Regions from separate parts of the Micromonospora sp. NPDC049374 genome, predicted to be linked through region 2. Evidence: predicted binding sites of a transcription regulator. Region 2 holds the regulator's gene; the other holds the start of a gene.
The links. The regulator HrcA, encoded in region 2, represses chaperone genes, less so after heat shock. The targets are predictions, from matches to a motif close to GGTTNGCACNCTCNNNNNGAGNGTGCNAACC.
Positions count from the first base shown of each region.

Region 1: groES (co-chaperone GroES) is a predicted target of HrcA. The motif match lies at 1,708-1,738, and genes of this name have one in related genera.

Region 1 covers NZ_JBFAQH010000032.1:14,473-17,876, forward strand. The annotation lists gene groL (chaperonin GroEL) at 1-1,187, opposite strand, end outside; gene groES (co-chaperone GroES) at 1,259-1,573, opposite strand; gene AB0J93_RS29735 (helix-turn-helix transcriptional regulator) at 1,945-2,745, shown strand; gene AB0J93_RS29740 (DUF397 domain-containing protein) at 2,736-2,927, shown strand.
Region 2 covers NZ_JBFAQH010000021.1:29,338-32,741, reverse strand. The annotation lists gene hemW (radical SAM family heme chaperone HemW) at 1-293, shown strand, start outside; gene AB0J93_RS26870 (DUF4870 domain-containing protein) at 320-916, opposite strand; gene hrcA (heat-inducible transcriptional repressor HrcA) at 1,127-2,149, shown strand; gene dnaJ (molecular chaperone DnaJ) at 2,223-3,368, shown strand; gene AB0J93_RS26855 (16S rRNA (uracil(1498)-N(3))-methyltransferase) at 3,370-3,404, shown strand, end outside.

The sequences.
Region 1 (3,404 bases), on a different contig from region 2:
TCCTCGATGCGGTGCTTGCGCTCCTTCATCTCGACCTCGGTGGCCGCGCCGACCTTGACCACCGCCACACCGCCGGAGAGCTTGGCCAGCCGCTCGGCGAGCTTCTCCCGGTCCCACTCGGAGTCCGAGGCCTCGATCTCCTTGCGGATCTGCGCGACCCGGTCGGCCACCTCGCTGGCCTGGCCACCACCCTCGACGACGGTGGTGTTCTCCTTGTCGACCACGATGCGCCGGGCGCTGCCCAGCACCTCCAGGCCGACCTGGTCGAGCTTGTAGCCGAGCTCCGGGGCGACCAGCTCGGCGCCGGTGAGGATCGCCATGTCCTGGAGCATCGCCTTGCGGCGGTCACCGAAGCCGGGCGCCTTGACCGCGCAGACCTTGATGGTCTTGCGAATGGCGTTTACCACCAGCGTGGACAGCGCCTGACCCTCGACGTCCTCGGCGATGATGAGCAGCGGCTTGTTGTTCTGGAGGACCTTCTCCAGCAGCGGCAGCAGCTCCTCGATCGCGGAGATCTTCTGCGTGGTGATCAGGACGTACGCGTCCTCCAGGACCGACTCCTGCGACTCCGCGTCGGTGACGAAGTTCGGCGAGATGAAGCCCTTGTCGAACTGGAGGCCCTCGGTGACGTCCAGCTCGGTGTGCAGCGCGGAGCCTTCCTCGACGGTGATCACACCGTCACGGCCGACCTTCTCCATCGCCTCGGCGATCAGCTCGCCGATGGTCGCGTCCTGCGCGGAGATCGTCGCGACGTGCGCGACCGACTTCTTGTCGGAGACCTCGACGGCCTTGCCGAGCAGCGCCTCGGAGACCTTGGTGGCGGCGGCGTCGATGCCCCGCTTGAGGCCGGCCGGGTTGGCGCCCGCGGTGACGTTGCGCAGACCCTCGCGGACCATGGCCTGGGCGAGCACGGTCGCGGTGGTGGTCCCGTCGCCGGCGACGTCGTTGGTCTTGGTCGCCACCTCCTTGACCAGCTGCGCGCCGAGGTTCTCGTACGGGTTGGTGAGCTCGATCTCCTTGGCGATGGTCACACCATCGTTGGTGATCGTCGGCGCACCGAATTTCTTGTCGAGGACGACGTTGCGCCCGCGCGGCCCGAGGGTGACCTTGACCGCGTTAGCGAGCGCGTTGACACCGTGCTCCAGCAGGTGCCGGGCGTCGTCCGAGAAGCTCAGGATCTTCGCCATCTATGTCCCTTCGAAAGCGACGTTGCCCCGGCCCGGCGAGCCGGACCGGGGCAACGACACTGATCGGTTGCTTACTTCTCGATGACCGCGAGGACGTCGCGGGCGGAGAGCACCAGGTACTCCTCGCCGGCGTACTTGACCTCGGTGCCGCCGTACTTCGAGTAGAGAACGGTGTCGCCGACGGAGACGTCGATCGGCACGCGGTTGCCCTTGTCGTCGATCCGGCCCGGGCCGACAGCGAGGACGGTGCCCTCCTGCGGCTTCTCCTTGGCGGTGTCGGGGATCACGATGCCCGAGGCGGTGGTGGTCTCGGCCTCGTTCGCCTGGACCACGATGCGGTCCTCGAGCGGCTTGATCGCAACCTTGGTCGCGGTAGTCACGGGCATACCCTCCTGGGGTACTTGGTTTCGTTGCCGATCGGCATGCCGACCAGCGTCAATCTGCCACATGCCACCGGGCGGGGCCGTCGTCGCGGGTGCCGGTCCGCCTGGCGTTCAACCCCCGGACACCAGGGCCCGAAGGTTGGCACCCTCAGGGTGAGAGTGCTAATCGCAGGTTATTCCTCGGCTAGCACTCCGTCAAGGAGAGTGCCAATCCGCCACCCCCGTGTCGCCACGCTCGCGCACCCGCACCGCCACTCTTTCCGCAGTCTTCCGTCGCCGTTTGCCAGGGTTGACCGCAACACGCCGACAGTGGCTTCCCGCCGAGCGCGCCGACCCTTACTCTCCGGCGCGACCACGTCACGGAGGGCAGGCAGATGGCGGACATACCAACCCTGGGATTCCTGCGCGACCAGTTGCGCCGGGCCCGCAAGGTACGCGGGCTCAGCCAGGAGGAGCTGAGCAAAATGATCAACTATTCCCCGTCGGCGGTGAGCGCGATGGAGATCGGTCCGAACCAGCTCAGCGCCGACTACCTGGCCCGGTTCGACAAGGTGCTGGAGACCGGTGGCCTCTTCGTCGGGATGCTGGAGCTGATCCGGCTGCACGCCGAGCCGGACTGGTTCCGGCCGTGGGGCGAGATCGAACGCGAGGCGGTCGCGCTGCGCTGGTACGACCCGGCCGTGGTGCCGGGCCTGCTCCAGACCGAGGCGTACGCCCGGGCGATGCTCCGGGCCGGCCCACCGCTTACCGACGAGCAGATCGAGAAGCGGGTGCTGGCCCGGATGGCCCGGCAGGAGGTGCTCGCCCGCGAGGAGCCGCCGCAGCTCGTCGCGGTGCTCGACGAGCAGGTGCTGCGCCGGCAGGTGGGCGAGCGCGCGACGATGCGCGAGCAGTTGGAGCACCTGCGCAGCCTCACCGACCGCCCGCACGTCCAGGTGCGGATCATCCCGGCCGAGACCCCGTGGTACGGCGGGCTTGCTGGCCCCTTCGTGCTGGCCCGGCTCGCCGACGGCACCGAGCTGGCGCACCTGGACAACCAGCTCCGGGGGCACACAGTGGACAGCCCGAACGACCTTGCCAGCCTCGGGCGACGTTGGGAGACTGTGGCCGGTGAGGCGCTGCCGCGCCGGCAGTCCGCCCGCCTGATCGAGGAAGTGGCGAAGTCATGGACCTGACCCGTGCCGCCTGGCGCAAGTCCTCCCGCAGCAACCAGAACGGCGGCGCCTGCGTCGAGGTCGCCGACAACCTGCCCGGCGTGGTCGCCGTACGCGACAGCAAGGACCCGGCCGGCCCGGCGCTCGCCTTCACCCCCGCCGCCTGGCGCGCCTTCGTCGCCACCCACGCCCCCACCCGCTAGACCCGGCCCCGACGCGGCGTCCGCCCGCGCCGCGCGCCCGCCCACCGCCTCCCGGCCCGACTCGGCTCGGCTCGGCTCGCGCAGCTCGGCTCGGCTCGGCTCGGCCCGACTCGGCTCGCTCAGCTCAGCTCGGCCCGGCCAGGCCCGGCCAGGCCCGGCCCAAGCCGGCCCGGCCCAAGCCGGCCCGGGCTGCCGAGTTGCCCGACCTCGCCCCGCGGGTGTGCGCGCGGGTTGCGGCATGACGCGGCCTCCCGCCGAGCTGACACCCCAAGATGCCGCAACCCGCGTCCGCCAGCCGCACGTGACACGCCGGACTGCGGCCAGGCCAAACGGCCTCCGGGCCGGACCGAAATCCCGAGATGCCGCAAGTCGCGCCCTGCCGCCGACGTGACAGCCCAAGATGCCGCAACCCGCGGCCGTCGGCCGGACAGAGGTGCCGCGAGCCGTGCCGTCCCCGAGACCGAGACCGAGACGGCC
Region 2 (3,404 bases):
GGAACGTCAAACATCCCGCCGCGTACGCGCAACGCCTCGCCGCCGGGGCGTCACCCGGGCAGGCCCGGGAGGTGCTCACCGGCGACGAGGCGCACATGGAGGACGTCATGCTCCGGTTGCGGCTGGCTTCCGGCCTGCCACTGGACGTGCTTACCGACGCCGGGCGGGCGGGCGCGGCGCGGGCGCTGGCCGAGGGGCTGCTCGCCGAGCCCGCCCACGCCGCCGGCCGCGCCGTGCTCACCCTGCGCGGCCGGTTGCTCGCCGACGCCGTGGTTCGCGACCTGCTGCCCTGACCCCCGTCACCAGGTAAGCCGGCCGGTCAGCGCTTCACGAAGGCGTACGTCATCGGGTACTGGTAGAGCACCCCTTCGTTGGCCTTGACCCCGCCGATGATGCCGAAGATCAGCGGCACGATCGCGACGATGATCGGTACGAAGAACAGGATGCCGCAGGTGATGGTGGCGAGCACCCAGCTCAGCACCCCGACGATGGCCCAGGTGAGCTGGAAGTTCAGCGCGGCCACCGAGTGGGCCCGGGCGACCGGGGACTGCTGCCCGCGGACCATCATGGCGATCAGCGGCGCCACCCAGCCGAAGAGCCCGCCACCGACGACCACGCCGAGCGGGCCGCCGAAGTGCGCGATCAGCACCCAGGTCTTGTCCTCGTTGTTGGCGTAGCCACCGCCAGGAGCGCCGTAACCGCCGGTCGGGTAGCCGACACCGGGGGCCCCGGGCGGCGGCGGGTAACCGCCGGGCGGCGGGTAGCCCCCGGGTGGGGGGTAGCCGGCCGGCGGCGGTTGGTCGCCGGTGGGAGGTGGATAGCCGCCGGGCGGGGGATAGCCGCCCTGGCCAGGCGAACCGGACAGTGGTGTCGTGGGTTCGTCGCCGGAGTCCGGGGGACGAGGTGGTTCAGTCATGGGGGTCACGGTAGGTGCCACCGGCAACGGCGCACCAGAGCGACACCGGCGAGTGTCAACCCACCGATCGGTTCGATGACGGGCGTGCCGACTTGATCATCGCGTGGACGGGGACGCCGACGTAGACTGGCACTCGCTACAGTCGAGTGCCAGAGTGTTCCTCTGGTGGCCGTGACGCTGCGGGCTGACCTGCGACAGGAGGTGGCAAGGATGGGTCTGGACGACCGGAAGCTCGCCGTGCTCCGGGCGATCGTCGAGGACTACGTCGCCACCCAGGAGCCGGTCGGCAGCAAGTCGCTTGTCGAGCGGCACCAACTCGGTGTCTCGCCGGCCACGGTCCGAAACGACATGGCCGTGCTGGAGGACGAGGGCTACATCCGGCAGCCGCACACCAGCGCGGGGCGGGTGCCCACCGACCGTGGCTACCGACTCTTCGTCGACCGGTTGAGCCGGGTCAAGCCGCTCAGCCCGGCCGAGCGCCGGGCGATCGAGCGCTTCCTGGCCGGCGCCGTCGACCTCGACGACGTGGTGCACCGCACGGTGCGGCTGCTGGCGCAGCTGACCCGGCAGGTCGCCGTCGTGCAGTACCCGAGCCTGGCCCGATCCCGGGTGCGTCACCTGGAACTGGTGCCGATCTCCACCACCCGGCTGATGCTGGTGATGATCGCCGACACCGGCCGGGTCGAGCAGCGACTCGTCGAGCTGCCCGCGCCGGTCCTCGCCGACGACGTGCTGGACCTGCGCCGGCTGGTCAACGAGAAACTGGTGGGCGTCCGCCTGTCGGAGACCCCGCCGCTGGTGCAGGCCCTCATCGACGACTGCGTGCCGCACCTGCGCCCGGCGATGACCACCCTGTCCACGGTGCTGCTGGAGACGCTCGTCGAACGGCACGAGGAGCGGCTCGCTCTGGCCGGCACCGCCAACCTCGCCCGGGGCGGCCTGCTCGACTTCCAGGGCTCGTTGCGTCCGATCCTTGAAGCACTTGAGGAGGAGGTCGTGCTGCTCAAGCTCATCGGCGAGGTGGAGCCGAGCACACTGCGGGTGCGCATCGGCGACGAGAACGAGTACGACAACCTGCGGGCGGCTTCCGTGGTCAGCACCGGATACGGCCCGGGCGCGACAATCGTCGGGGGGATGGGCGTGCTGGGACCGACCCGGATGGACTACCCCGGAACCATCGCCACGGTGAGGGCCGTGGCACGCTACGTGGGCGAGCTGCTGGCCCAGAACTGACAAGTCAGGGCCGACGGCAGGCTGCCGCCGCCGAACGGCGTAACTCGAGACGAACACGAGGACACGGAACGCAGTGGCCAGGGACTACTACGGCATTCTCGGCGTGAGCAAGGGTGCCTCCGATGACGAGATCAAGCGCGCCTACCGCAAGCTGGCGCGGCAGTTCCATCCGGACGTGAATCCGGATCCGGAGGCACAGGAGAAGTTCAAGGACATCAACGCCGCGTACGAGGTCCTCTCGGACGATCGGAAACGGCAGATCGTCGACCTCGGCGGGGATCCGCTGGCACCCGGCGGAGGCGGGCCCGGCGGTCCGGGTGGCCCCGGCGGGGCAGGCCCCTTCGTCGGCTTCCAGGACATCATGGACGCGTTCTTCGGTGGTGCCACCGGCGCCGGGCGAGGCCCGCGTCCGCGTACCCGCCCCGGCGCCGACGCCATCCTGCGCCTGGAACTGGACCTCCAGGAGACCGCCTTCGGCGTCGAGGCGCCGATCACCGTCGACACCGCCGTGCTCTGCACCACCTGCTCCGGTGCCGGCACCGCCGCCGGCACCCACCTGGCCACCTGCGAGGCGTGCGGTGGCCGGGGCGAGGTGCAGTCGGTGCAGCGCACCTTCCTCGGGCAGGTGGTCTCCGCCCGGCCGTGCACGGTCTGCCAGGGCTACGGCACCACCATCCCGAGCCCCTGCCCGACCTGCGCCGGTGACGGCCGGGTACGCACCCGTCGTTCGCTGACCGTCAAGATCCCTGCCGGGGTGGAGGACGGCATGCGCATCCGCCTCGCCCAGCAGGGCGAGGTCGGCCCGGGCGGCGGCACCGCCGGGGACCTCTACGTGGAGATCCACGAACGGCCGCACGACGTCTTCTCCCGCAAGGGCGACGACCTGCACTGCCGGGTCACCGTGCCGATGACCGCCGCCGCGCTCGGCACCCGGCTGACCATCAAGGCGCTCGACAGCGAGGAACCCGTCGACGTCAAGCCGGGTACCCAGCCGGGCAGCACCCTGCGGCTGCGGGCCCGAGGCGTACCGCACCTGCGCGGCGCCGGCCGGGGCGACCTCTACGTCCACCTCGACGTGCGCACTCCGACCAAGCTCGACGCCGACCAGGAACGGATGCTGCGCGACTTCGCCAAGACCCGCGGCGAGGAGGTCGCCGAGCTGACCAAGCAGGGCGGGTTCTTCTCCCGGATGCGCGACGCCTTCAACGGCCACGCCTGACGTGTCCGCCCCGCTGTTCCTGGTCGAGTCGCTGCC